2 linked regions of the Pleurocapsa sp. PCC 7327 genome follow. The protein of the gene in region 2 binds, or shares a complex with, the protein of the main gene of each other region. Links are inferred from orthologs where the notes say so. Each region holds a gene or a part of one and is shown on either strand. Other genes may lie near its edges. The genes, in order: PLE7327_RS13460 and PLE7327_RS07120.

What was found.
Region 1: the proteins of PLE7327_RS07120 (region 2) and PLE7327_RS13460 are in contact, whole or in part, in a solved structure (PDB 8RP0), measured with the Escherichia coli proteins. The link is inferred for Pleurocapsa sp. PCC 7327 from one-to-one orthologs.

Annotation. Positions count from the first base shown.
Region 1 is NC_019689.1:2,991,096-3,005,952, reverse strand. The notes cover bases 4,590-7,496. They hold PLE7327_RS13460 (anthranilate synthase component I), read right to left. Parts: upstream 6,792-7,496; coding sequence 5,388-6,791; downstream 4,590-5,387. Other genes in these bases: PLE7327_RS13455 (energy-coupling factor transporter transmembrane protein EcfT), read right to left, coding at 6,882-7,496; PLE7327_RS22735 (ABC transporter substrate-binding protein), read left to right, coding at 4,590-5,381. Outside these bases: PLE7327_RS13490 (WecB/TagA/CpsF family glycosyltransferase), read right to left, coding at 1-286; PLE7327_RS13485 (hypothetical protein), read left to right, coding at 728-946; PLE7327_RS13480 (hypothetical protein), read left to right, coding at 1,015-1,704; PLE7327_RS13475 (DUF1822 family protein), read left to right, coding at 1,734-2,864; PLE7327_RS22740 (hypothetical protein), read left to right, coding at 2,884-3,384; more of PLE7327_RS22735, read left to right, coding at 3,390-4,589; more of PLE7327_RS13455, read right to left, coding at 7,497-7,757; PLE7327_RS13450 (WecB/TagA/CpsF family glycosyltransferase), read left to right, coding at 8,039-8,794; PLE7327_RS13445 (XrtA system polysaccharide deacetylase), read left to right, coding at 8,846-9,748; PLE7327_RS13440 (radical SAM protein), read left to right, coding at 9,778-10,896; PLE7327_RS13435 (class I SAM-dependent methyltransferase), read left to right, coding at 10,917-11,537; adenosyl-hopene transferase HpnH, read right to left, coding at 11,742-12,758; purM (phosphoribosylformylglycinamidine cyclo-ligase), read right to left, coding at 12,923-13,951. UniProt on the Escherichia coli protein: Part of a heterodimeric complex that catalyzes the two-step biosynthesis of 4-amino-4-deoxychorismate (ADC), a precursor of p-aminobenzoate (PABA) and tetrahydrofolate.
Region 2 is NC_019689.1:1,585,992-1,600,725, reverse strand. What follows is about bases 7,226-10,009. They hold PLE7327_RS07120 (aminodeoxychorismate/anthranilate synthase component II), read left to right. Parts: upstream 7,226-8,214; coding sequence 8,215-8,805; downstream 8,806-10,009. Other genes in these bases: PLE7327_RS07110 (6-pyruvoyl-tetrahydropterin synthase-related protein), read right to left, coding at 9,686-10,009; PLE7327_RS07115 (MBL fold metallo-hydrolase), read left to right, coding at 8,876-9,652; PLE7327_RS07125 (diacylglycerol kinase family protein), read left to right, coding at 7,740-8,189; ybeY (rRNA maturation RNase YbeY), read left to right, coding at 7,226-7,577. In the rest of the region: PLE7327_RS07170 (DUF2499 domain-containing protein), read right to left, coding at 1-15; PLE7327_RS07165 (lipid-A-disaccharide synthase-related protein), read left to right, coding at 451-1,764; PLE7327_RS07160 (helix-turn-helix transcriptional regulator), read right to left, coding at 1,769-2,122; PLE7327_RS07155 (ABC transporter ATP-binding protein), read right to left, coding at 2,220-3,326; PLE7327_RS07150 (nucleoside phosphorylase), read left to right, coding at 3,488-4,225; PLE7327_RS07145 (lipid kinase), read left to right, coding at 4,359-5,267; PLE7327_RS07135 (DUF3285 domain-containing protein), read left to right, coding at 6,724-6,921; more of ybeY, read left to right, coding at 7,056-7,225; more of PLE7327_RS07110, read right to left, coding at 10,010-11,428; PLE7327_RS07105 (glycosyltransferase family 39 protein), read left to right, coding at 11,507-13,174; PLE7327_RS07100 (glycosyltransferase), read left to right, coding at 13,211-14,413. UniProt on the Escherichia coli protein: Part of a heterodimeric complex that catalyzes the two-step biosynthesis of 4-amino-4-deoxychorismate (ADC), a precursor of p-aminobenzoate (PABA) and tetrahydrofolate.

The sequences.
Region 1 (14,857 bases), 1.4 Mb from region 2 along the record:
TGAGTAACGACTCTGCTAGTTCGATTCCCGGACAGCGTTGCTGCCGCTGCCCTCGCAGGCGCAGATAGAGAACGATTCCAGCCCCATCGGGAATGACGAGATCGGCTTCTCGGATGCTCCTGGCTACGTTGGGATTTTTTTGTGCGAGGATCGCCATTTCTGCATTTAGCGTTATCACATGAGTTCCCGCTCTCTGGTGTAAGCGTTTTAGGAGCCAACTCGTATAGTCATTAAAGAGATGGACGGGCAACTTTAAGACAGAAAAGGTTTTAGGAGTCTTTAACATATCCAGATTTTTGCGCGATCTAAAATCTCCTCACATTACTTTACCGTACTTTACAAAGCGAGAGCTAGAAAACCCCAACTTTGCAGTACCCTCTTGGAATGAGAAGACAAAATTATTTCCATTGATATAAAGACGAATTTTGCGATCGCAAAGTGGCAATCTCTATTGGATCGCCCTCTTGTGTAAAGTTTTGTAAATTCTTGAATAAATTCTCCTCTCAAACTCTAACAAACTGACAAAACAACGCAAAATCTAAGCTTGAGGGGGGCGATGAGAAAAATAACGCTCAAAAAGTTTCTGTACTGGTTCATCGGCGAAAGGGCTGGACGAAGCTTATACCATTTTTCAAAAGTAATGACAGAGATGGTTGATTGCCCTCACCCCCAACCCCTCTCCCAATTTGGGAGAGGGGAGAAGGATGTCGATCGCGACTAATGAAAATTGGTATTAGTAGGAATTTGGAAATGGTTATGGGATTTACCTGTCGAACCTGGCGGAAAAGTTGCCAAAGAGGTAGCACAAGAATCGCTTAAGTCAATTTCTTTTATGGGTGCAAACGGAGAAATGAAGTTTTTACCGACAGGCGATCGTATGGGTAAAGCCATTTTAATTCAGGTGCGACCTAGCGTATCGGGATACGATTTTGTACCAATTCAATAGAAAATTGTACCCGAATAACTAAGGTAAAAGCTATTCGAGATTACTTCAACTCGAACTAGATTATTATTATGGCAAATCATTGGAACAATAATTTAGATGATTTCGATTGTCAAATCGGCAAACTCATTCAAGAAGCCCGACGCTATCCAAAAGGCAGTTTAGAACGAAATAAAAGACTAAATCAAATCGTTAGCCTGATGCAAAAATCGGGAAAAATTATGAAAAGTTATGGGAATATTAATTTTCATGACTACCAAGAAGCACTTCAGAAAAGCTGGAAGTATTTCTGTGGCAACTTATGCGAAGCCACCACAGCAAAAGAAGCTTATAATCCAGATAAAGGAAGTGTATTTACTTGGTTTAATAGCTATCTCAAATTTGCCATCATAGAGATTCTGGAAAACAATAAACAAGAATATGATAATCGAATTTTTCAAATCATTTCTCCAGAAACAGGAGAAATTATATATCCTTGGGAAAATCTAGCAGCACCCTCAGAAAACCCTCATTCTTTGTTAAAAGAAATTAAAGAATGGCTGGAAGAAAATAGAGAGCGATTAAGCCAAATTCATTTAAACAAGCACCCCAACATTAATTGTTATGTTTTAATCCTCCGTCGCTTGCCTCCAGAAAAAGCTTGGAAAACTCTTGCCAATGAATTTGGAGTTTCTATTTCTACCTTGAGTAGCTTTTATCAGCGCAAATGTTTGCCCAAACTCCAAGACTTTGGTAAAAGTCATTTTGCTGAAATTTTTTGAATCGATCGCACTTTAACACCAGGCAAAAAATGATTGAATCAATTCTCTCTCAATCCCTGACAATTCCTCTTACTCAAGACGAGAGTAAGCTCGCCATTCAATTTGCTCAACAGCAACCGACAAAAGAAAAACAAAAACAAGTTTATCTCAATACCTTAGCAGTACTGGCAGTCAATCGCTACTTAGAAATGTTAGAGATTTCAACCGATCTCCAGTCCAGCTACAGTTGGAATCCAATTATTCGCTTGTGTGCTGATGTAGCCGATTTGAAAGTAACAGATTTAAACCTCAAAAAATTCGGGCATTTAGAATGTCGCCCCGTTCTAGCAGGTCAAGAATTTGCTTGGATTCCACCGGATGCTTGGGAAGAACGAATCGGCTATATTTTTGTTCGATTAGATACAGAATGCCATCAAGGAACTCTATTAGGATTTCTCCCCACAGTCTCGAAAGAGAAGATTCCAATCGCTTGCCTGCAATCTCTTGACGAATTCCTGGATTTTTTGTATAAACCCACCCTTAATTTTGTCTGTTTAAGCGACTGGTTTGATAATATATTTACAACTGGTTGGGAGGCAATTGAAGAAGTTATCGTCAACCATCAACAAGCCAATCCTGCCCTAGCCTTTCGCCTTGGCAGAGTTCGTTTTGACAAAATGGAATGGTTGAGACAACAAATTAAACAGTTGTTTCCAACAGGGAAGCCATCCTCACCAATCCTTCCCCCTCGCGACCGAGATCCGATTCCTGCTCTAGTTCAAATCCTGCAAGCAACTCAGGACGAGGAAACGCGCTGGCAAGCAGCCGAAATGCTGTGGGAGATCGAACCAACCCATCCAGCAGCAGGAGTAAGACGAATTATCGATCTGGGAATGCAATTAGGAGGTCATCGAGTCGCCTTGATGGTAGCTCTTTTAGAAAAGCCCGACCAAAAAGTAGCCGTCCTCCTGCGAGTTTACCCCATGGGAAATCGGGATACTTTACCTCCTCTTTTGCAACTGAGTGTTTATGAATCGGACAATCCTGTTGCTCAAGTACAAGCCAGATCCCAACCTTTAGATAATTACATCCAGCTAAAGTTAATTGCAGAAAATGGGGAAAAATTTAGTGTCAAGGTAGCATTAGAGGAGACGAGTTTTATAGAATACTTTATCATTTAAAAAAATAAGGGCGATCGCTATGGGTAAGCTGGTTATCCTCCAAATTGGCGATGGAAATTTTGAAGCAGGATTTCCTGTCATTGTGCAAATTGGTGAAGAGGGAAAACAGAGCGATCGCAACTTTCATGGAAAACTCCCGCATCATCCCGAACTTCTCCAATGCTATCGGGACTGGCAAGATGCCTATTACAACACTCCCACCATTCGCAATGCAGGGATTCGTAACCCTCGCCTTGAGATCCCCCCACAGATAACTAACCATAGCGAGCAAGATTTTAAAAAAGCAGCACAAACCATTGAAAACGAGATGAAAGCGTGGCTGGATACGCCAGAGATTCGGGAATTGCGAGATAACGTGCTAGATGCAATTAGACCAGAAGAGACGGCACGGATTATTATAGCAACCCAAAATCGGGATCTCTGGAAGCTACCTTGGCACTTGTGGGATTTATTTAAGCGTCGTCCCAACAGCGAACCTACCTTCAGTACGGCTAGTTATGCGAACCCCAACCTTTCTTGACTCTCATGAGGATCGTCTCCTTAGCCTTCAAAAAGCCAGCCAAAATAGCCTTGAGAAATCCAGTCAAAATCCTAGTGATTTTTGGCAACAGTGAAAATATCGATCTAAAACCAGATGAGGAGTTACTTGCTAAGTTAGAAAAACGAGGAGCAAGAATTACTCCCCTCACTCAGCCTACCCGTAGAGAACTCAGGTATAGATTATCGGAGCAACGGTGGGATCTACTCTTTTTTGCGGGACATAGTTATTCGGAGAAAGAGGGAGAGAGTGGATTTATTCAGCTCAAAGAAGGCGATAGTATCTCTCTAAAAGAGTTAGAGAGCGACTTGAGCCAAGCCGTTAGAAATGGCTTAAAATTGGCGATTTTTAACTCTTGTGACGGTTTAGAAATAGCCCGGAATCTAGCCAATTTTCGGATTCCTTATGTCGTTTTTATGCGAGAACCCGTCCCCGATCGCGTAGCACAGCGATTTTTAGAATATTTTCTCTTTCGCTTTTCTAGTGGGGAATCTCTCGATCTATCCGTGCGATATGCCAGACAACGCTTGCAAGATGAAGAAAGGGAACACCAATTACCTTGTGCGAGTTGGCTGCCTGCCATTTATCAAAATCCAACCGCACCTACTTTAAGATGGCTCGCACCCACTCCTAGAATCCCAGTAGGAGTCGCGATCGCATTGCTTGTCAGCATAATTCCTCTAAGTGTAATAATCTACAAAAGAATCTATCTTTCTATCCCCCATCGCATCAGTATGGGAGAGGAAATTTTAGTCAGGGAGAATGTCACATCCGAGAAGAAAAAAGGCGTAAAAGCTTTTGAGGAAAAAGATTTTGCCCGCGCTGCCTCCGAGTTTAAAGCATCCCTTCAAAAACAGCGCAACGATCCAGAAACGCTGATTTACCTTAACAATGCTCGAAATGGCGACAAAAGCAGCTACAGAATTGTTGTCAGCGTTCCTATCGGTAGCAACCTCGACGTAGCGCAGGAGATTTTGCGAGGCGTGGCGCAAGCGCAAAACGAGATCGATCGAAAAGGAGGGATTAACGGGAAACCTTTACAAGTAGCGATCGCCAATGATGAAAACAACCCCGACCTTGCCAAACAACTTGCTAGCACTTTTATAGAAGATCCTCAATTCTTAGCCGTCGTCGGACATAATGCCAGCGATGCCTCAGTTGCTGCCGCTCCGGTTTACGATCGGAGCGGTCTAGTCATGATTAGCCCTACTAGCTTTTCTGATAAGTTATCCTCTAGCGGGGATTATATCTTCCGCATGGTTCCCACCATCCGCTTTTTAACCGATACTTTGTCCGATTACATCATCCATACCGCTCACAAAACTAAAATTGCCGTTTGTTCGTCTAGAGCTGCGGTTGATAATGAATCGTTTCGCAATCAATTTATTAATAGCTTCCAAGCAAAAGGCAAGCAATATATTAATGTTAAATGCGATTTTGACGATCCCCAATACAATCCTGAAGAAAAAATCTTAGAAATCGTCAGTAGTGGTGCCGATAGTCTCCTGTTAGCCCCTCACGTCGATCGAATCGGCAAAGCAGTAGAGATGGCACGAGCCAATCAAGGACGCTTAACCCTTTTTGGCAGTCCCACTCTCTATACCTACAAAACTTTAAAAGAAGGTCAGCAAGCCGTCAACGGCATAGCTTTGGTTGCCCCTTGGCATCCCGATGCACTGCCTTATAACGCTCCTTTCCGCAAGCAAGCGCGACAATTGTGGGGTGGAGAAGTGAATTGGCGCAGTGCGCAAGCTTACGACGCGACAATGACAATTACTGCCGCCTTACAACAAAGTCAAACCCGTGAAGAACTGAAAAACGCTCTCAAAGACAGAACTTTTTCGGTTGAGGGAGTCACGGGAACAATTAGGTTTTTGCCATCGGGCGATCGCCAATTTATCCCAGGAAGCGGTTTAATTGCAAAGGTTAAACCACTTCCTAAAACTTTAGGCTACCAGTTTGTTCTTCTACCTCGTTGATAGGCTTCATGTTGGAGGAGAACTAGCCAATTTCAGAGCAGCCAACTGAGCTTCTGCCTTGTTGAGCGATTCGTACCATTCCCTTTCGGGATCGCTGTCAGCCACGATACCCGCTCCAACTTGCCCCCAAACGGTTGCAGGAAGAGAAGGCGAAGGAGAGTTATATAAAAGCGTGCGAATGAGGATATTCAAGTCGAGATTGCCCCGTCGGTCTAGATAGCCGCAAGATCCGTAAAACAAATTGCGACGAACGGGTTCGAGTTCTTCGATAATTTCCATACAGCGAACCTTGGGACATCCAGTAATCGTACCGCCAGGAAATAAGGCACCAATGAGATCGACAGTATCGCGATCGCGTTCTAAAGTACCGCTCACATTACTAACGAGATGCATGACGTGGCTATAGCGTTCGACAGTCAACAGTTCGTCAACGCGAACGGAACCCCATCGGCAAACCCGTCCGAGATCGTTGCGCTCTAGATCGACGAGCATCACGTGTTCGGCTCTTTCTTTGACATTAGTCATTAATTCCCCAATTAACTCGCGATCGCGTTCGTCGCTAGTACCGCGAGGACGGGTTCCCGCGATCGGTCGCGTTTGCGCTTTGCGTCCTTGCAATTGAATCAATCGTTCGGGAGAGCAGCTAATAACTGCCCCCCAGGGAGTTTGCCAATAACTGGCAAAGGGAGATGGATTAATAGTTTGTAAGGTTCGATAAATCGTCCAACTATCGACATTGGTGAACGTTTGAAACCGCAGAGAAAGATTCGCCTGAAAAATATCTCCTACCTGAATGTATTGCTTGGCTTTTCTGACGGCTTGCTCGTAATCTGTTTGGTCGGATAGGAATGAGAGAGGATAGGGAGACGGCGTGAGCAAGGGAGGGGGAGAGGGGGAAGGATTTGAGTCGAATTGATTTTGTAGGCGATCGAGGTCATCTAGATTGGTACTGGCCAGCCATAAGGTTTGTTTCCAATGGTCGAGAATAGCAAAGGAATCGGGTTCGTACCAATAGGCAACGGGAAAAGGCAGGGAATCGTCTTTGAGGTAGGGGAGTTTTTCGATTTCCCAGGCTAGATCGTATCCCAGCCAGCCCAACCAACCTCCTGTAAAAGGCAAATGTTCCGGTATTTCCCTTTCTTTTGTCTCTTTTTGCAGAAGACGGCGAAGAAAAGGCAGGATTTTACCAATGGGCGGCGTCCACGATTGCAGTCTGCCCTCGACGAGACGGGGAGATCCCGCACAAATAGAATAGCGAGATAAAGGAGAGCGATCGCTAGAGGGTTTAGCCGGACTTTCTAAAAGCGTTGCGACTGCGCCCGAACGATAAAATAACCGCTCAAAAACCTCCGAACCCGTTCGCTTTCCTAATGGTAGCCTTCTCCAATACCAAGGTAATAACTGCTTCATCTGTCATTAGTCATTAGTCATTAGTCATTAGTCCTTTGTTTTAGGATTCAGGAGTTGGAAGATAACTGGTCACTTGGTTACTGATAACTGTTACATTCCTCCCCACCTCAATCGCGCCCACCAAAAGGGAATTAAAGCAAACAAAACAAACCAGTCAACTCGCCTCAAACGGAGTTGATGCCACTGGACGCGATGTTTGTTCGGACTGGTAAAACCTCGCACTTCCATTGCCACTGCAATTTGTTCGGCACGCAAGAGGAGATTTTCTAGCAGCCGTTCGACTACCACCAACCATACCTTTAAACTGCGCTTAACTCCCAGTTTTTTCCAATTAATTGCCCTAGTCCGAATCGATCGCGCTAAATTTTGCACTTCTTCCAATACCAGGGGAATAAATCGCAACGATAGCGTCAAGGTTAGCATTATCTCTGTTATAGGTAATTTAGAGCGGCGGACGGGTTCTAGCAACTCTTCTAGTCCGGCTGTAATTTCTTCTGGTGCAGTGGTAAGTAGATAGAGATTGGTACTATAAATCAGCGTAAAGATCAAGGTACTCGTCCGCACTGCCAATTCCAAAGAACGGCGGGTAATAACAAACCGTCCTCTCTCAAATAAGACGTAATGATAATCGGTAGGCTGAGGCAACTGGAGATTGCTATCGGGAAGTCGTGGCTGAGAAGTTACTCCCAAGCCATCGGGCACAAAACAGGTAATGATAAATACTAAAATACACAGCGTCAGCAACCAGCCCATTTGCTGTCGCCAAACCCGCAGGGGAATTGCCGCTAAAAGCGTTAATAGGATCAGTACCCCTACGATCCCCAATCGCCACCAGGGATTGGCTAATAAGGGCGCAGCTAGAAATGTCATCAACCAGCCAAGTTTTACCCTTGGATCGAGTCGATGCATCCAGGTTAGGGGTTTTTCTAAATAAAGTCCTATGGGGAGCGAACGTAGTAAGTCCATTGATTAAGTCGATCCGTTATTATCGAGAATCGCGATCGCACTGTGCGAGTATCTTTACTAGTTTGGGTTAATTCGATTAGAAATTTAGACTAATTGCAAACTATATAGAGAGCGACTAGAAAACGTTGCATTGATGAATTTTTGTTAATTTTTATCAATCTATCTGTGAGTCTTATGTAAGTTTAACGCTACGGATACTCAATTCGCAAACCTCAACCGTCTATCTATCTGTTTCCTATTGTTTTTAGCAAGCGATCGAAAACTAAAGGTTTTCCAAAACAATGAGTAAAGTTAATATTCTCAATATTTCTCTTGACAATATCTCAACCAAGGAACTTCTTAAAAAACTTAGTCTAGAAGGAGGTATAGTCTTTACTCCCAATGTAGACCACCTGATGAAACTACAAATCGATCGAGAGTTTTATGAAGCTTACAATCAAGCTGATTATCGAGTGTGCGACGGTCAAATTTTAAAGTGGTCTTTAGATTTTTTGGGGATTCCCATCCAAGAAAAAATTTCTGGTTCCGATCTTTTGCCTGCTTTTTATTTTGACAATAAACAAAATCAAAATATCAAAATTTTCTTACTGGGAGGAGCAGAAGGAGTGGCTCAAAAAGCTCAAGAAAAAATCAATGAAAAAGTCGGCAGAGAAATTGTAGTTGCCGCTTGCTCTCCATCTTTTTGCTTTGAAAAAAATGAAGAAGAATGTCTTGAAATAGTCAATGCGATCACTCGCTCTGAAGCAACAGTTTTGGTTGTAGGAGTAGGGGCGCCCAAGCAAGAAAAATGGATTATTAAATATAGAAATAAGCTCAAAAATATTAAAATATTTTTAGCAGTTGGTGCAGCCATTGATTTTGAAGCGGGTCACAAAAAAAGAGCGCCAAAGTGGATGAGTGAGGTAGGGCTAGAAACTCCTTATAGATTATTCAGAGAACCCAAGAGACTTTGGAAAAGATATTTAGTAGAAGATCCTCCCTTTTTAGGTCTAGTCCTCAAGCAAAAATTAAACCTTTATAAAAATCCTTTTACTTAAAGAATTTTTCAGATAAAATTTTCTCTAAAAAATAGTTGAGTTTTAAAAGACATGAAAAGCCAAAAGATAGGAGTAGAATTTCAGACAAAAAATAACATCAGCAATATCCTGACAATAGATGTTGAGGACTGGTTTCATATTTTAGATCTTCCATCACTTCCTCCACTTAAAACCTGGGTAAAACTGGAAAGTCGAGTTGTATCTAATACGATTTTTATTTTAGATTTACTAGATAAATACAAAACCAAAGGAACATTTTTTGTTCTAGGATGGGTTGCCAAGCATTTTCCAGATTTAGTTCGGGAAATTGAAAAACGAGGTCATGAAATTGGCAGCCATGGTTATAGTCACGAACTGATTTATCATTTAACGCAAGATCGCTTTCGACGCGATGTTAGCTTATCTTTAGAATATCTTTCTCGAATTACTTCTCGACCAATTCTTGGCTATCGCGCTCCCGGTTTTTCCATTGTGCCCGAAACTCTATATGCTTTAGATATTTTAGTAGAATTGGGTTTTTATTACGATGCTTCAATTTTTCCAATGAAGAGAAATCATGGTGGTTTTCCAGGCTTTTCAGAAGAAGAAAATTGGATTACTACCCCTAGAGGAAATCGAATCCTAGAAATTCCAGTTACTCCTATCAATTGGTTGGGTAAAAAAATTTATCTTTTTGGAGGCGGATACTTTCGTCTAGCACCCTACCCGCTGATCGAGCAAGCAATTACTTACCTCAACGATCGCGGAAAATCTGTATTAGTCTATCTCCATCCGCGAGAATTTGATGTCAATCACCCTCGATTGGCAATGAGTTTAACTCGTTCTTTCACAACTTATGTCAATCTCGAACAAACTCGCTCAAAATTTGAGCGTGCGATCGCGCAATTCAAATTCAGTAGTATTGAAAAAATCTGGAAGTTATTTTCCAGCGATTCCCAATTAATAGCCAGTTAATTTAAAAGAATTATTTTGAAACCAAAACAATGGAATTAAAACATTTAATCAAGCTAGCAACGCGCCATATCACTCATACAATTCCCGAAATGCTATATCTAAAAACGGGTTACGATCTGACTAAACCCTTAGCAATTCAAGGTATAGTTAACGAGCGATGTAATTATAAATGTCGCTACTGCAAATTCTGGCGTTTAGAGAATTACAAAGATGAAATGACCATTCCGGAATGGCAAACAGCGCTGTTGAGTCTGAAAAAATTTATTGGCTCTTATGTCATTCAATTTGGTGGTGGCGAACCGTTTATTAAAAAAGGATTTGTAGACTTATTAGAATTTTGCTACTCCCATGGAATCGACTGGGGAGTTATTACCAACGGTTCAACTTTCGATCGCCAGACGGCTAGAAGAGTAGTAGCAGCGCGTCCGGTGAATTTAGATATCTCAGTTGATAGCGCAGATTCAGAAATTCACGATTTTGTGCGAGGAGTGCCTGGTTCCCTGAGCAAAATCGAGCAAGGAATCGGTTTTTTGCGAGAAGAACGAGATAGACTGGGATTGAAGTTTCCCATCCGCATCAAACCCACAGTCCATCGCTACAACTTTCGCTACCTGCCGGAACTAGTAGAGTGGGCGCAGCGCGTGGGGGCAACGACAATTGACTTTGCTCCCGTCCGTCCAGCTTTCGGTCTTGCCGAAATAGAAACGGAACTATGGATTCAGGAAGAGAGCGATCGCGAAGTCTTAAAACAAGTCATCGAGACTCTAATTGCCATGAAACAGCAAGGAGCTTCCATAGAAACCAACGATGCCAAACTTTGCTCCTTTATCGACCATTTTCGAGGCAACAAAGTCTATCACGGCGTTTCACCTTGCCGCGTTAGCTTGCGGGACTATCACATTCGCACCAACGGCGACGTTATTTCGTGTTGGTTTTACCCGCCGCTTGGCAACATCAAAACCCACAGCGCCCGCGAGATTTGGTATGGCGAACAAGCTCGACGCTTGCGCGCTCAGATGATTGCCTGTACCAAATTTGGCGAAGTAGATTGTGCTAACTCATGCCTCTCTCACAGAACTCTCGCTCAGAAGCTCGAACTGGGCATGCTATTTCTTCGTCGGGCAACGACAGTCCTTAAAGGGTCATGATTAGAGCGATAAAACCTCGAATGCAACGCCACTGGCGCAAACGTCGCATGGAGGCATTCATCGAGTTAATGCGCCTTAAACAAGGAAGCAGGATTATCGATCTCGGCGGATTGCCGGAATTTTGGGAGACAATCGCGCTCGATCTCGATATTACTTTGTTAAATTTACCGGGAGTATTGGCAGGAGAGCGAGGAGCGTTTACACGCCAATACCAATTCGTTGAAGCCGATGCCTGCGAGCTTTTAGATTTGGCAGACAACAGTTTTGACATCGCATTCAGTAACGGAGTCATCGAACACGTCGGTTCCCTAGCGCGACAAAAAGCCTTCGCCAAGACAGTGCGCCGATTGGCTCCTAGTTATTGGATTCAAACCCCTTCGATGTGGTTCCCGATTGAGGCGCATTGTAACCTTCCTTTTTGGTGGTTTTATCCACCAAGTCTCAAAAATGCATGGATTCGTCGCTGGCAAAGGCAAGGACAGGAATTCAAGTGGAAGCAGATGAGCGAAACGCAGGTGTTAAGTCTGGGGAGACTAAAGACTTTATTTCCCGAAGCCAAAGTCTATACCGAATACGTGGCAGGATTTCCTAAGTCCTATTCTATGTATGTTCCGATACAAAAAGAGCGATCGCGTCAGTAGTGCGAGCGTCTCGCTCGCTTGGGATTATACCTGTGCGCGGTCAGATTTGTTCTTTTACAATCGCTCTTTCCCTCTCCCGTCTCCCTTGCTTGGGATTATACCTGTGCGCGGTCAGATTTGTTCTTTTACAATCGCTCTTTCCCTCTCCCGTCTCCCTTGCTTGGGATTATACCTGTGCGCGGGCAGGATGCCCGCTCTACGGCTTTAACTTCCAAACACGCTACTAATCGCCCGTCCCATATTTTCTGGTTTCAGCGCATCCATGGCAGCGGTGGGTTCGTAACCGCAATGTACCATACAATCCGCACATTTGGGATTACCGCTAGCGCGACCGTAATTTTCCCAGTTAGTTTCTTCTAAGAGTTTCTTAAACGTCTTATAGTGACCTTCATTGAGGAGATAGCAGGGTTTTTGCCACCCCAAAACGCTATAGCTAGGACTTCCCCAGGGAGTACACTCATAATCCTTCTCGCCCATGAGAAAATCCAAAAATAGGGGATTGTGATTGAAGTTCCACTGCTTTTTGCCTGTCTTCCAGGGGGAAAGAATTTCTCGAAATAGCGCCTTCGTTCGTTCCCGCACCAGAAAATGCTCTTGGTCAGGTGCCCATTCATAACTGTAGCCTGGAGATATCATCATTCCATCAGTCCCGAGCGTTTCGAGAAAATCAAAAAATTCTTGCATTTTTTGGGGATCGGCACCTTCAAACACCGTCGTGTTAGTTGTGACGCGAAATCCTTTGGCTTTAGCTGCACGAATGGCACGAATAGCGGTATCGAAAACCCCCTTGCGATCGACGCATTTATCATGCTGTTCTCGCAAACCGTCTAAGTGAACGCTAAACGTGAGATAGGGAGAAGGCTGAAATTTATCGAGGCTTTTTTCTAGCAATAGGGCATTGGTACAGAGATAGACAAACTTTTTGCGATCGCACAACCCCTTGACAATTTCGTCAATCTGTGGATGCAGTAGCGGTTCTCCTCCAGGAATGGAAACCACAGGCGCACCGCATTCTTCCGCCGCCGCGAAACATTCTTCGGGGGTTAGATTTCGTTTGAGAATTTCTGGTGGATGCTGAATTTTCCCGCAACCCGAACAAGCTAGGTTGCATCGGAATAGAGGTTCCAACATTAAAACCAACGGAAAGCGCTTACGCCCTTTCAAACGCTGGGTAACGATATATTGCCCCACTGCTAAAGCTTGTTGCCATTGAACGGCCATAAGTCTCCTCTCACCTCTATATGCCGAGTCATTATATACGGTCGAACAAGAAAGAGGAGAAGAGCTTATACCAATTTGCAATTCACAATTAACAATTAACAATTCGCATCGAGCATCTGTAGCGCTCTTTTTTAGAAATAGTATAAAGCGCGATCGCACTCCCCTTAATACGACAATCCCAGAACTTCTCCAGTTCCCTCAACAACCTCGCCTATGCGATAAGCAGCAATATCTTTTGACTCAAACCAGTTTAAAGTATCTTCAGCGCGATCGCGCGGCACGATAACGATAAAACCAATACCCATATTAAATGTATCAAACATCGCCCGATCGTTGACTTCACCCACTCGCGCCAACCACCGAAAGATGGGCAAAATTTCCCAACTGTTGGGATAAACCTGCACCGATTGACCTCCCTTCAGGCAACGGGGTAAGTTTTCCGGTAATCCTCCCCCCGTAATATGTGCCATTCCATGAATCTCGATTCCAGTACGAATGGCTTCCAAAACGGGTTTTACGTATATTCGTGTAGGAGTTAACAAAACCTCTCCTAAACTTTGCCCTCCTAGCAAATCCGGACGGAAATCCCAATCCAATCCTTGAGTCTCAATAATTTTTCTCACTAAACTAAAACCATTGCTGTGAACCCCTTGACTTGCCAACGCGATCGCAACATCCCCGATTTTGACCTGGGAACCGTCTAAAATCTGGCTTTTCTCTACAATTCCCACGCAAAATCCGGCAAGATCGTATTCTCCTAGCTGGTAAAAACCGGGCATCTCAGCCGTTTCTCCCCCCAGAAGGGCGCATCCGCTCAAACGACATCCTTCTACGATACCAGCAACGACTTCGGCAAGTTGTTGGGGGTTGAGTTTGCCTGTTGCCAAATAGTCAAGAAAAAATAGAGGTTCTGCGCCAGAGGTAAGAACGTCATTGACGCACATGGCGACTAAATCGATGCCAATGGTGTCGTGACGGTTTATCGCTTGGGCGATTTTTAGTTTAGTTCCAACGCCATCGGTTCCCGAAACTAAGACGGGTTCTTTGTACCCAGAGGGCAATTGAAAAAATCCGCCAAATCCCCCCAATCCCCCTAATACTTCAGGACGATAGGTACTTTCAACGCCTTGACGAATTTTTTCGACGAAAGAGCGTCCTGCTTCTATATCTACGCCAGCTTCTCGATAATCCATAGAAACAGAAATCCTTAATGATAGATGATTCTCCATCATTTATGCTAAAGAGATTAGGTGTTTAGCACAAGTGCTACCGATTGATAGAGCTAAAATATAAAATTTTTATAAAAAATTAAGAGCAAGCGAAATAAAAATGCTCTAGTAATACTACTTTTTATCAAAAAAGTCAATCAAGTATTTTGATTTTTAATCTTAAAAATCACTAATGATTAGAATTTTTGTTCTTTTTGATAATATTTTTGCCTCCTAACTCCATTTTACCCCTGTAGTTACACGGGCGATCTAAAACTTTTTGCAGCGAAGGCTAAAACCGGGATCGTCTTATCCGGCAATAGTTTTAGTAATTTTTTGGCTGCTTATTCTTACTAATGTCAAGGTCTGTTAACGATTTAAGTAATACGAAATCGACAAAACTCCAAAACATACCGCTTCTAATTTTAGTTTGTCAAGCTTTATTTAAAGTTTCAATTTAAAACATAATAAATGATTTAAATGATGGCGATCCCTGCCGAGAAATTCATGGTAATCTATATCAGCTTTAAATAATGCAAAGCAAATTTTGTGAGGAGCGATCGTTGGCAAATGAATAAATGTTCCCATGAATTTAATTTATTTAATTTGCCAACTTACTGAACAAATGGAGCTTATGAATCAGAAATTCTTGGGTAAGATTACCACGACGGCATTCGTAACAATCTTAGGAACAACTACGTTCCTAGGTAATTCGCAAATTGCGGCAGTAGCTTCAAATATAGATTCAACTGAGCGCGATCGAATTTCGGAAACAACTGAAAAGGCGGGCGCATCAGATGAGATAATCAAACCCTTGTCGCAAGCTGTCACCCTTGGCGATCGCGCCACCGCAGTAATAATCTTTCTCGATTCTCCCGTGAAAGAGAAAGA
Region 2 (14,734 bases):
TGAAAGTGCATGCATAGGTTTTGCCAATGAGAAAGAATTTTCTTCTGTCGAGCTTATCTCATTTGGCGTTGTCCTACCAAGGAAACAATTAGCATTACCAGCCAGCTTGACAGTCAAAGACTATGTTAGGAAGCTATATCTAGTAATGCTAATCTGTCCACTGTTGTTCCCTAACCATTTGCATTCTCATTGAATGGGATAATGAAAACAACCTAAGTTTAGGCTCTTAAAAATAAACTGATAAATTTTTCAGGACAAAGTTCTCCAAGCAGCGATCTCAATAAGTTTGAGGCGATTGCGACTGGCGGCAAAATCAATAAAAAAACTATTTTAATTTAGGAAAACACACTCTTATTTTCCTTATCTTCGGAAAACTGGAATGGGAACTATCTGTGAAGAATCGGTTATCTTAAAAAAACCGTCTACCTAATGAGCTGTTAGTCTAAATTCATGCAACTCCTTGTCTTAAGTAACGGTCACGGAGAAGACGCGATCGCCATCCGCATTATAGAACAATTGCAGCGCCATCCCAGAGCGCCCAAAATAACGGCATTTCCTCTAGTGGGAACTGGATACGCCTATTCCCAGCTTAATATTCCCACGATCGGGCAGGTAAAGCAGATGCCTTCTGGAGGATTTATCTACATGGATGGGCGACAGCTATGGCGAGACGTTCGAGGCGGATTATTGCAGTTGACGCTAGCGCAATTCAAGACCGTCCGCAGATGGGCAAAAATCGGCGGAAAAATTTTAGCGGTGGGCGATATTGTGCCTCTACTATTTGCATGGTCGAGCGGTGCCGAATATGCTTTTGTCGGAACGGCGAAATCCGAGTATTATCTTCGCGATGAAGACGGTTGGTTGCCTCCAACCTCTGGATTAGAACGTTGGTTGGGAGCGGTATATCTTCCCTGGGAGCGCTGGTTAATGAGCCGTCGCCGCTGCAAGGCAGTATTTCCCAGAGATACACTAACCACTCAAATTTTACAACAATGGTCGATCCCTGCTTTCGATCTGGGCAATCCCATGATAGATGGACTTGAAGTTGAAGCCTGCGATCGCGCTCCTATACATTTGTGCGGCATCAACTCGTCCCACGAGGGATGGGTCAGTCGATCTACTTGGAGCTGGCAAAATAGCGGCTCGCCAGCCAAAAGTCAGAAGGATTCGCTCGTCATTCTCCTGCTCCCCGGATCGAGAATGCCAGAAGCACAAAGAAATTGGCAAACGATTTTGACCGCCATAGCGGGTGTCATCGCTGTCTTCGATCGCCGTCCTATTTTATTTTTAGGCGCGATCGCGCCCGCTTTGTCCCTCGAACCTTTTCAAAAGCCTCTCATCGAGCGCGGTTGGAATTTTCGCCCGATTTCCGATGCTAATGCTTCAGCGTTTACGCTAGGTAGTACAACCTTAATCCTATCTCAAAATGCCTATGCAGAGTGTTTGTCGGCGGCTGACTTAGCGATCGCGATGGCGGGAACGGCAACGGAACAGTTTGTCGGCTTGGGTAAACCTGCTATTATCATTCCTGGCGAGGGACCGCAATTTACCTATGCATTTGCTGAAGCTCAAACTCGTCTTTTAGGGTGTTCTGCTATCCTGGTAGAACAACCCGAACACGTTGTCAGTGAGATTCAATCCTTACTCGACGATGCCGATCGCTGGCAGCAAATTAACCAAAATGGACGGCGACGGATGGGAAGTCCCGGCGCTGCTGCTCGTATTGCTAATTGTCTGATGGAAAAATTTATGGTCAATAGTTAGTGGTTTATAGAAAAGCCTCAAATTTCTCAAACTGTTGAGCTTGTTTTAGCAATCGTTCCTTAACGCGATCGCAAACTAACTCGCATAACTCAAAGATTGCTGGATCGGCAATTTCATAATAAACGCTAACTCCATTTTGTCGGCGCGACAAAAATCCAGCTTGCGTCAATACTTTTAAGTGCTTCGATAAATTTGCCTGTCCCAAACCAGTCGCTTCAGCAATTTCTGTGACATTCATAGTTCCCGATTGCCTCAGCACATCTAAAATTGCCAGACGACTCACTTCTGAGAGGACTTTGAAATATTCTGCCACTGGGGCTAGCAGTTCGGGAGATGTCTTAGAAGAAGTCTTTGCCATAGAGAGCGATCGTCGCTTTCAAAAATCGATTAAATAACTAAGTAGTTATTTTTATTTTAGGCGAAAATACTTCCTCGATGCAGCGATCGATCGCGTTTTAATGAAAAGAAAGCACCTCAGAAATTGGCTTCATCTGGGCAGTCGAGGGAAAAACCCGTGCGGCTTCGGGACTGACTGAAAGCTGGACTCGCATCCCGATCGGTAGTTGGGTGTCGATCGCGGTACGAGCGTGCAATCTTTTGCCAGAAGCAGTTTCTAGACAGTAGCGGTACTCTCGACCTAAAAATTGGCGATCGCAGATTTTTATCGTCGAGGTCTCATCTGGCTTGAGGATAATATCCTCTTGAGCGATCGTCAACTCGCCCGTATCTAATCCCCTCAATTCGCTTGCACTCGGTATTTCCCAGGCTCCAATTTCTGTTTGCCAAGTATTTCCCTGGCGCTTGGCTGGAAGAACATTTGCCTGCTTGACAAATTCTGCCACAAACAGCGAAGCCGGGCGAGTATAAATTTCTTCTGGCGTACCTAACTGTTCTAGTTTGCCTTGGCGCATTACCCCAATTTTATCGGAAATGGAAAGGGCTTCTTCTTGGTCGTGCGTGACGAAAATAGCTGAAGTTCCTGCTGCTTTGAGGATGTGGCGGATCTCGTGGCGGAGGTACTGTCGCACTTGCACGTCCAAATTGCTCAGAGGCTCGTCTAATAGGATCAAAGCGGGTTGGGGCGCTAAAGCCCTGGCTAAGGCAACGCGCTGTTGTTGGCCGCCCGATAGTTCGTGGGGATAGCGTTTTTCTAATCCAGTCAGTCCTACCAGTAAAAGAACCTCAGCAATGCGTTGTTCGATCTGGGCTTTGGAGAGACGAGCGCACTTCCTTTGCAACCCAAAAGCAATGTTTTCTGCAATGGTTAGATGAGGGAACAAAGCATAGTCTTGAAACACCATGCCAGTATTTCTCGACTCTGGCGGCACCCAACATCCTTTGCCCGCAACCGTGCGTCCGGCAAGAGCGATCGCGCCGCTTGAAGGTTGCTCGAAGCCAGCGATAATCCGCAATAGCGTCGTTTTTCCGCAGCCAGAAGGACCGAGCAATCCTAATACATCTCCTTGCTCTAGAGTTAAACTGACGTTATCTACCGCAGGGGTGGAATGAGCTGAAAACTGTTTGGTGACGTTTTTGAGATCGAGGATAGTTGGTTGTTCCATCAGGGATATACTTAAGCGATACTCAGGGCTAGAAAATCTGAAAAAAGCGGGCAGTGAATGCCTGTCTCAATTCCGAATCCACATAGAAATCTTTCTAATAACTCACTATTCCTTATATAACATTAAACAGCCTTCTAAATAAGAAATTTTCTCAAAAATCAATGATGTGGGAAACCGCTCGAAAACCAGCCGCCTTCGCCAGCAACGTTGATAGGATTCTCGTTCCTCAAGGAACGGAATATAGAGCAATTTGTCGAGGTTTGCAATCGATCGATTCGCAGAAACCTTTAGGATTGCCTATTCCCATAGGTGTGAATGCTTTAACGCCCTATTTAGAAAAATGGCAACAAACTAAAGACTTTCTTAATAAGCCGCCGGCTCGCATCTTGCTAATGGGATTGTGTGGCAGCTTGTCGCCCCAATATAGCGTAGGAGATCTCGTCATTTATCAAGCCTGTGGTTATAGGAGCGAGAAGCTTTTATGGCGAGAGTGCGATTTTTATCTGACTAAATTGCTTGGCGATCGCCTGCAAGGAAAAGCAACCTTAGTCAAGGGGTTGACAAGCGATCGCGTTATTTGGTCTGCCCAAGAAAAATCTTATCTAGGTCGAATCTGCCAAGCTGACGTAGTAGACATGGAAGGCTATGCAGCCTTAGAGATTCTTGCTCGCGCGGGGATCGCTCTAGCCATAATCCGAGTCATCAGCGACGACTGCCAGCAAGATTTACCCAATATTATGCCAGCAATAGGGTCTGATGGCTCGTTACAGCCTTTTCCTTTAGCCATGAAGATGTTGCAAAACCCCGTCGCGGCTATTCGACTCATTCAAGGTTCTCTGCGAGGACTAAAAGTATTGCAGCAAGTCACCAGTGACTTGTTTTCTGAGGAGTTAGGATAGAGCGATCGCGCTTCAGTCAAAACAGATAATAACGACTGGCAAGGCTTCATAACGATTGGGAGTGTCAGTAAAGCTTCTAGAGAGAGAAAATAGAAACAGAAATGTTATCTCACTCACTCGCTAACAAAATCTCATGACTAAACGAGCGCTCTTGCTAGTTAACCGTTATGCTCGCAAGGGTCAAAAAAGCCTGGCTAAAGCAGTCGAAATTCTACATGACCTAGATTTTGAACTAATTACCGTGCCGATTAAAAATCCTCAGCAACTTCCTGAGCTAGTCCACAAACATAAAAATGCGATCGATTTAGTCATCGTTGGTGGAGGGGACGGCACCTTAAATGCGGTTGTCGATAGCTTGGTAGAAACCAAACTCCCATTAGGCATTCTCCCGCTAGGAACGGCTAACGATTTAGCGCGTACTCTCTCAATTCCGCCGTCTATTCCAGAAGCTTGTCGGGCGATCGCATCTGGTAACCTCAAGTATATTGACCTGGGTTGGGTCAACGGCAAACATTTCTTTAACGTAGCGAGTTTGGGATTGAGCGTAAAAATCACCAAGAAACTCTCGAAAGGAGCAAAACGCCGCTTGGGAATTCTCGCTTATGGGTATACCGCCTTGCAAGTCCTCAGTCAAACTCGTCCCTTTCGAGCAGAAATTCGCGTCAATGGCGAGTCGATTAGAATTAAAACCATTCAGATTGCAGTCGGCAACGGGCGCTATTATGGAGGTGGCATGGCGATCGCCAAAGATGCCGCGATCGACGATCGCCGCTTGGATTTGTATAGTTTAGAAATAGAGCGTTGGTGGCAAATTTTTCCACTAATATGGACTTTACCTAGCGGCGATTACGAGAATCTGCCGTGGGTGCGATCGCTTGAAGCAGAAGAAATTGAGATCTATACGCGCAAACCCGAAGAGATCAACACAGATGGGGAATTGACCGTTTCGACTCCGGCTAAGTTTCGCGCGATCCCCAAAGCTTTAGCCGTATTTACGGCAGCAGAAACCTCGTATTCCAAAACGACCCCTAGAAAGGATTAAAATAAAAAAACACCCTAAACTTTTAGGAAAGTATGGAAATTTCAGAACTCAAACGAGAAATAGAAACCGTTGGTTCGCGCCTGGGGAAAACCCAGGACTATCTTTGACCTTCCCGCACTCAAAGCTAAGATTCAAGATTTAGAACAATTGGCCGCTCAACCGGATTTTTGGGATAGTCAAGAGAAAGCACAAACAACGCTTCAGGAACTCAACGATCTCAAATCCAGCTTAGAGCAATACCAACAATGGCAAACTCAACTAGAAGATACTAAAGCCATTGCCGAACTGCTAGAATTAGAAGCCGACGAAACCCTCGCAATAGAAGCCAAAAACAATCTCATTCACCTCCAACAAGAACTCGATCGTTGGGAACTACAGCAGCTTTTATCGGGTGAATATGACGCAAAAGGAGCCATCCTAACTATTAATGCCGGGGCTGGTGGAACTGATGCCCAGGATTGGGCAGAAATGTTGCTGCGCATGTATACCCGTTGGGGAGAAAAACAAGGCTATAAAGTTCGCGTGAGTGACATTTCCGAAGGCGATGAAGCGGGGATCAAGTCCGCTACCCTCGAATTTGAGGGACGCTACGCCTACGGCTACCTCAAAGGCGAAAAAGGCACTCACCGACTGGTTCGTATTTCTCCTTTCAATGCCAACGGCAAGCGACAAACCAGCTTTGCCGGCGTGGAAGTGATGCCAATTTTAGGGGAGGAAGCGGTTAAAGTAGAGATCCCCGAAAAAGATCTGGAAATCACCACTTCTCGTGCTGGTGGGAAGGGCGGACAAAACGTTAATAAAGTAGAAACTGCCGTTCGCATCGCCCACATCCCCACGGGGATCGCCGTTCGCTGTACCCAAGAGCGATCCCAACTCCAAAATAAAGAAAAAGCCCTCGCCCTTCTCAAGGCGAAATTGTTGGTAATCCTTCAAGAACAGCGGGCAAAAGAAATCGCAGAAATCCGAGGCGATATGGTAGAAGCCGCTTGGGGCAACCAAATTCGTAACTATGTCTTCCATCCCTATCAAATGGTCAAAGACCTGCGAACCAATGTAGAAACTAACAACGTGACTGCCGTTATGGATGGGGATCTCAATCCCTTTATCGAAGCCTATTTGCGTCAATCCACGCTAGGAGAACAAAGCTAATTGTGGGGTAGTCTATATCTAGAGTAGGAGCATCTCGAACGCAAACGAGATGCTCTGAGCGCATTAGGGTAAGTAGATAGACAGAATTAATAACACATTTCAGGGGTGAATTTAATTTTGCCTAGATACTTACGATATGGCATAAAGTAGGGCAACCCAAAAACCACCTACCCTAAGAGAGAAACAAATATAGACGAACTGGGAATACTATAAAAAAAGAGATTGCTTGATTTTTAGCAATAAACTGTTACATTAAATGCAGCGATCGAACTAATAACTCTAGTAACTTTCTTAAATCCAAAATCCTATGAGTGATTCCTCTACATCTACTCAAACGTCAGAAGCACCAACTCTCAAAACAGCTCAAACCGAACCAGAACCCAGTTACGTCAAACTCGCTATGCGTAACATGGTACGCAAAAAAGGAATTTCATTGAAACACTTTTTCCTGACTACCGTCGGTTTACTAGCTTTTCTGATCGGCATGTCCTACTTAACTCGCTAATCTCTTCTTTAGAGTGTCAGTAATTTAGTTAATTTTTACTACTGATAACTGTACGGGCGGGTTTGGTCTGTAGTTATGTAACAAGGCGCTCATTTTCACAATTAACCCGCCTCTACCGATTGCTGATAACTGATATGGCATCTTCTCTCAAATCCCCTGTAGCAGTTGACGTAAATTTGCAGGATGTTTTTTTCGAGCAATCATCCGCAGCTTGCCCGATTTCCCCAGACACTTGGACGAATTGGTTTCAAACTTGGCTAGAAGTCATGCGTCCCGAACTTCCAGAGGCAGATATCTACGAACTATCGCTTCGTCTAACCACAGATGCAGAAATCCAGGCGCTCAATGCTCAGTATCGCCAGCAAGATCGACCTACAGATGTATTGGCATTTGCGAGTTTAGAAGTAAACTTTCCTAAACTGCCAGCAGAATTTTCCGAATTAGAGCCTTTGTACCTTGGAGATATTATTATTTCAATCGAAACTGCCGAACGACAGGCAGAGCAACAAGGACATTCCTTAAGTGTAGAACTTGCCTGGTTAGCCTCTCATGGGTTTCTCCATCTGTTGGGTTGGGATCATCCCGATGAAGATAGTCTTGCCAACATGCTCTCCCAGCAGCAAACGCTATTGAAAATAATCGGGATTTTGTCTTAGTGCTGATAAGCTAATAATTTTAATAGAACGAAATCTAAAGAAAATCTTATCTTTTGAAAACGAACGGTCTCTATGAAAGCAAATAATTTACAAATGACTCAATCGACCAACGCCAAAGCACTTGACTCGATCTATTTTCCCGTTCCCATTAAGGAGAAGCAAATGATTAAATCTCCCTTCTTGGGTGGCTATAACTTAAAAACTTCTTCGCTGCGAGAACTCGCTTGGCAAGTTGCCCCGAATCTCCTGATTAGCTTTCGATACGCTTGGGCAGGAGTTAGCTACGCCTTTGTCACTCAGCGGAACTTTCGCATTCATACTGCGATCGCGACGATAGCTATAAGTCTGGGGCTTATTTTGAGGATTACACCAGTAGAAATGGCAATCGTGACTTTAACCAGCGCCTTGGTAATGGTACTAGAACTATTAAACACCGCTCTCGAATCCGTCGTCGATCTGACGGTCGGTCAATCATATCACGAGCTTGCTAAAATTGCTAAAGACTGCGCGGCTGGCGCGGTTCTCATTTCTGCTCTGGCGGCTTTGTTAGTAGCCAGTTTTATCCTACTGCCGCCGCTATTTAGCCTAATTTTGCAGCTCGGCACGTTCTAAGTAAAAACAGAAAGGCAGATCGGCATTGATTCTTGTTATTGATAACTACGATAGTTTTACCTACAACTTAGTACAATATTTGGGAGAACTGGGCGAAGAACTGCCAGTCGCTTCAGATATTCAAGTTTATCGCAACGATCGCATTGACATCGAGACCATCCGTCAGCTTCAACCCGATGGGATCCTCATCTCTCCAGGTCCAGGCTATCCCAAGGATGCAGGAATTTCCCTAGCGGTAATCGAACAACTCGGCGCAACCGTACCAATATTAGGCGTTTGCTTGGGACACCAAAGCATCGGTCAAGTCTTTGGAGGAAAAATCGTTCCCGCTCCCGTTTTAATGCACGGCAAAACGTCGGAGATTCACCATCAAAACGTCGGCGTTTTTCAAGGATTAGACAATCCGTTTCAGGCTACTCGCTATCACAGTTTAGTCGTCGATCGCGAAACGATGCCAGAGGTGCTAGAAATTACAGCGTGGGTTGAAGATGGAACGGTTATGGGTCTGCGCCACCGAAACTATCCCCACATTCAAGGCGTTCAATTCCATCCAGAAAGCATTTTGACCAGATCGGGCAAACAACTGTTGCGAAATTTCCTCAAATCGCTAGATTAAGTATTTGTTACTGATAAGATGCAAGATGCGATCTTCTAACTAACAACTAGCAACAGAGGGATAAATTTCCATGAGACGGCGACAGTTCATCCGTTACGCTGGAGCAAGTTTACTGGCAGCAAGCGGTTCCGCTTGGGTTTCGGGGTGGGGGAGCGATCGCGCACAAGCTCAAAGCGGCGGTTCGCTTACGGTACAATACTTAGGACATACGTGTTTTTTATTTACCGGAGGCGGGAGGCGGATTTTAGTCAATCCCTTTCGCGCGATCGGCTGTACGGCTGGCTATCGCCCTCCCAAAGTCCAAGCCGATCTGGTTCTCGTCAGCAGCCTGCTTTGGGATGAAGGGGCGGCTGAAGGATTGCCGGGAAATCCTAAAGTACTCTACGAACCAGGCGTTTACGAGATTGGCGGCATCAGGTTTCAAGGAATTAGCATTGCTCACGATCGCGAGGGGGGACGGCGTTTTGGGAACAACATAGCTTGGCGTTGGAATCAAGGCGGTATTAGGATTCTACATTTGGGCGGTGCAGCGGCTCCCATTGAGATAGAACAGCGAATTCTCATGGGCAATCCCGATCTCGCTCTCATTCCCGTTGGTGGCGGTCCCAAGGCTTATAATCCCCAAGAAGCCAAGCAGGCAATGGAATCCCTCAACCCTAAAATTATGATTCCCACGCAATATCTGACGGCTGCTGCCGATAAAAACGCCTGTGATTTAGTTCCTGTAGATGAATTTTTAAAGCTAGTCGAGGGGATGAATATCAGCAAAATTAATAGTAACAAACTTACTCTCAATTCTGGGAATATTCCCAAACAGGGAACGGTCATTAGGGTTCTCAGTTTCTAGCGAGATCGATCGCTTGCGGGCATCCTGCCCGCACTACAATTTATCCCTCATGTTATCGATTTGAATTTTTGAACTTTTAATCCACAAAAAAACTAAGGCCGCAGCACTTAAAAAACTTAAAATCATGCCTGCAATAAACGCAGGAGTCCATTGATAGCCCAATTCTACTTCATGAGAACCTGGCTCTAATTTCAGTTCCATCGTTCCATCGTTAGCCATTGCAATTGGATGAGATTTTTGATTTAAATATAAATGCCAAGCAGGATAATAATAGGTTCGTATCCTAATAGTTGAAGGCTCTTTGGCTATTACCTCAAATCTTCGATAGTAACTATCCCACCGCTCGATTTGGATGTCTGCTTTACCGCTTTTTAGGGAAACTCGCGGTTGTCCGATGAGGGGTTCGGGAGGAGATGAATTACCCCCCTTTAGTAAAGGGCGATATTCTCTAACATCTCTCAATTTATCTGTATAGGGATCGTCAAGGGCTATTTTAATATACTCTAAATGGGCAATGCTTCCTTTCCCTGGATTTCGCAAAGTAATGAATTGACGGGAAAGTTTATAAGAATATCTAAAATTTAGTAAAAGAATTCCAATAATAATTAACGATAATAATAGCTTGAAAGGCGATCGAAGCTTAAGAATACCGCTAACTACAGCCCCACATAAAGCAGCTCCCACAAATGAAAAAAGCTGCAATAACCGCCAAGGAAATTGAACCGATTGTAGCATGCTACTAGATTGCCAAATCAGTGTAGACAGCGAACTCATCATAAAGGCGATCGCGATCGCAAAAGCAAGCCAACCCCAAGTTTCTCGAATAATTGCCTTATTTTTACGACAGAAGACTAAAGCAATAATGGTTAAAATCGCGATCGCCAATAACTGATGGATAAAAATATAAGAAATGTTCACCAATTGAGTAATTTTTAGAGGAAAGAGTGGAATGCCAGAGCCAAGTAAAGCAGCTCGATATCCTCCCAAGAATTCTTTCATATTTTCAGTGTTGACGAAGGACTTTTCAACAATTGCTGGCAGTAAGTATAAAGATGCCATTCCCAAACCAATGCCAGCAAATATAATTGTTGCTAATACAGCCTTCCAGGATCGATGAAGCAGAAAAATGAGCGTATAAGGCAGCCAAAAAATAAAGCAAAGCAATAAACTTGCCGTGTGAGTCAAAGCCATCATCGCCCAAGAAATCGCTAAACCAATTCCCCATTTTGATTTTGCTAGAGTCTTTTCGGTTAGCCACCAAATGAGAGGAATCCATGCCTGTGCAAACATCGAGGCAACTCCGCCTCTATAGTAAATATCTAAGGCTATATAAGGGACGGTCATGTATGCTAATGCACCAACAAAAGCAGCAAATATTCCCCAGCGATTTCGACCATAAATATAAAAATTCAAACCATATAAGAAAATTGCCAAAGAAAATAAAGCAATAATCGTATCTTCAGTATTTAAGCAGCTGAATTTCAGCAACGAACCGATGTAGTAGACTAGGGGCGCATAGAAGACAAATGTGGGACTGCCATACCCGTAGTTGGTGCCTGCTAGCCAGCGGGGATACCAAATCCCTTCTGCAAGTTGTTTAGAAAAATGTTGCAGCCAGGGAATATGCCATTTTAAATCTGCCATGCCATTGATGCCATCGCGAATCATCTTCCAGTTGACGATCGCGGTTGCTAAAGCTAAAAGGAGAATGATTCCTCCTTCAACTAAATAGCGTCGAACTGGCGAATGAGGAGGAAATCTAACTATCCTAGACAAGACTTTAAGCAAAATTTAGATAAAGTTAGTTTTGTACTAAATCCGATTGTATTCAATCTGACGAGATGAGGCTTCCCCATGGCTAAAATTCCAAAATACTTTTCTGTGGAGTTACTCTTATTAGTTGCGATCGCCATTGCCGTTCTCATCAGAATTATTAATCTAGGAAGCCGCGAATTCTGGTATGACGAAGTTTTATCCTTGCTTCTTTCTACAGGACAAAAAGGTTTATACAAACATCCCGACGATACGCCAGTCGTCCTAACTCAATACCTTGGGGCACTGAATCTGCCATCCGAAAAAGGACTCGGCGACATTTTAGCAACAGGAGAAAAACTGCTCAAGGGTTTAGTGAAAGAACCCCATCCACCTTTATTTTTTATCGGACAACATCTGTGGCTGCGATTATTTGGCAATTCAGAAACAGCCATGCGAAGTCTAGTCGCCATCTTTAGCATTGGGGCAATCGGTAGCGCCTATGGTTTGGGTCGCTGTCTGTTGGGATATCGCGGGGGGCTTCTCTTGGCGGCACTTTTGGGATTAAATCCTTATTATCTATTCCATTCCTTGAACGTGCGGATGTATGGTTCGCTCGTTTTTTGGGTAATTTTAACGACGTGGGCATTATTTGAATTAATTCACCTCAATAACCAAAATCGATCCCCGCAAACAGAATCAAAAATCTTGAAGTCCAAATGGTTCTGGAGTGTAATTCTAATCGGCGCGATCGCGGCTGGCTTAATGACTTTTTATTACTTTGCTTGCCTGTTAATCGTGCTAGCTGCCTTAATGCTGTTGTTAGACAGACGGCAATGGCGGCAATACGCATTATGTTTTGGAGGGGGTGTTATCATCAACGTTCCTTGGACTCTGTGGGGAACGCGACAGCAGTTACGCAATGCAGATTTAGAAAGATTTGAGACAGCTAGCGGCTGGCTAGAAACGACCCTGCAACACCTACAGGATTTTGCTAGAACTCTGGGAACTCACCTAATTTTAGGAGATTGGGTGAGTATTTTACCTCCTACCCTAGCCACGATCGCGGGGATAGGCGCGATCGCAATCTTGCTTGCCTGTAGCCTAGATCTTTGGCAGCGCCAGCAGCGTCAAATTTTAGGAATTGCTTTGATGCTAGGCATCGTTCCTCTGTTGTTAATGCTGGGGATGGACGTAGCGACGGGAAAGTTTACCCTTGGCTTTGGTTGGGGGCGATCGGTTATTTTTATTCTTCCCGGTTGTTTATTCTTATTGACAGTTTGGATCGAACGAGCAGCCGGAAAATGGCGAAAAATAGCCGCGATCGCATTGCTGCTATTGTATTTGAGTATTAGTGCCAGCGACTTTAGTATCAGAAATCGCTGGATGTTTCACCAAATAGCAGACATAATTGAACAGAACCAAAAAGCGACAACTTTAATTGTCATGAATTCTACTGCCTGGGGTCACGTGTTGCGCCTAGCCTATTACCTGCCACCTACTTCTTCAGTAATGCTGCTCGCTCGACCATCCGACGAACTTGCCCCAGTGCTTCAAAAAACCCTTGTCCCCGATCGCGATCGCTATCAACGGATTCTTTGGTTAGACAGCGCTAGACCCGTTTGGGGAGAATCGAGTACCACAGAAGAAAAAAACCAACTTCGACAAGTCTTAGATGGTCAATTTCAGCTCAAAAAAACTCAACAGCTTTTTGGAACTAGGGAGCTAGATCATTTTAATCTCAGTCTCTATGAACGAAATCCTCGCTAATAACCCCTATTTTGTCACGATTATTTTTAATTACTAATGAATGATTCTCTTTTACCTGTTCCCTCTGGAGCTTTACAAATCCCCGAAAGACCTTATCTTGTCGATAGCGCCGAACAGGAGCCTATTGAGTTTTCCCTTGTTCTTCCCACCTTTAAAGAAAGTCAAAATATTGCCAGCATCGTCCAAATTTTGACCCAACTCCTAGATGACTACCTTCCGGGACAGTACGAATTAATCGTCGTCGATGACGATAGTCCCGATCTAACCTGGAAAATCGCGCTAGAGTTGCTTCCCTACTATCCCCAACTGCGAGTCATGCGCCGACAAACCGAACGAGGACTTTCCACTGCAGTCGTGCGCGGTTGGCAAGTCGCAAGGGGAAAAATTCTTGGGGTAATCGATGCCGACTTGCAGCATCCGCCAGAGGTATTGTTGCAACTGCTGCAAGAAATGGGACACGGCGCAGATTTGGCAGTTGCCAGTCGCCACGTCGAGGGTGGCGGGGTGAGCGAATGGAGTGCCGTGCGGCGGTTTTTGTCTCGCGGCGCACAGATGCTGGGATTGGTTATCTTACCCGAAGTCATTGGTCGCCTGTCCGATCCTATGAGCGGCTACTTTATGGTGCGTCGCAGCGCCATTATTGGCAAACAATTGAGTCCGGTAGGTTATAAAATTCTTATTGAAGTTGCTGCTCGTGGAAAAATCCGCTGGATTGCCGAAGCGGGTTACGTGTTTCGGGAGCGCGTCGCTGGGGAAAGCAAGGTTACTTGGAAACAATATGTCGAGTATATTCAACACCTGCTGAGGTTGCGCTTTTCTTTGTGGCCCGTCGAGCGATTTTTCCGCTTTGGAGTTGTCGGATTTAGCGGCGTATTTGTGGATATGGGAGTGCTGTACTTGCTCAGCGATCCTAGTATGCTTGCGTTGCCTCTCACGCGCAGCAAAATTATTGCCTCAGAGTTGGCAATTATTAATAATTTTCTCTGGAATGATTTCTGGACGTTTGGCGATATTTCTCGCCGACAACCGGGCAAGCGTCAGCGATTAAAACGGTTAATTAAGTTTAATGTTATCTGTTTGGCTGGATTAATTCTTAATGTTTTACTATTAAATTTATTTTTTAATGTTTTTGGGATCGATCGCTACGTGGCAAATTTAATGGCGATCGCGATCGTTACGGTTTGGAATTTCTGGTTTAACCTCAAGCTGAGTTGGCGAGTAACCGATGTAGAAAAATAAACATAACACTGTAGAGACGGGTTTTTAAACCTGCTGCTACAAATTTTTGGAAAACTTATATCAAGTTGCCTCCAAAGAAAGATATTACCTGTCATTGGAGAGCAATAGCGAAGGATGCTGGTTGACTGACAAATCTTTGTTCCCTCATCCCTAAATCCCTTCTCCCACGAGAGGAGAAGGGACTTCAGTCCAAAGTCTTAACTTGAAAGCCCCTCTCCCGCTCTGGGAGAGGGGTTGGGGTGAGGGCGATTTGAGTTATTGCTGCCCCAGAATTATTCAACCATTCTTGGGCAAATTCCCCTCAGTAGAACTTAAAGAAAA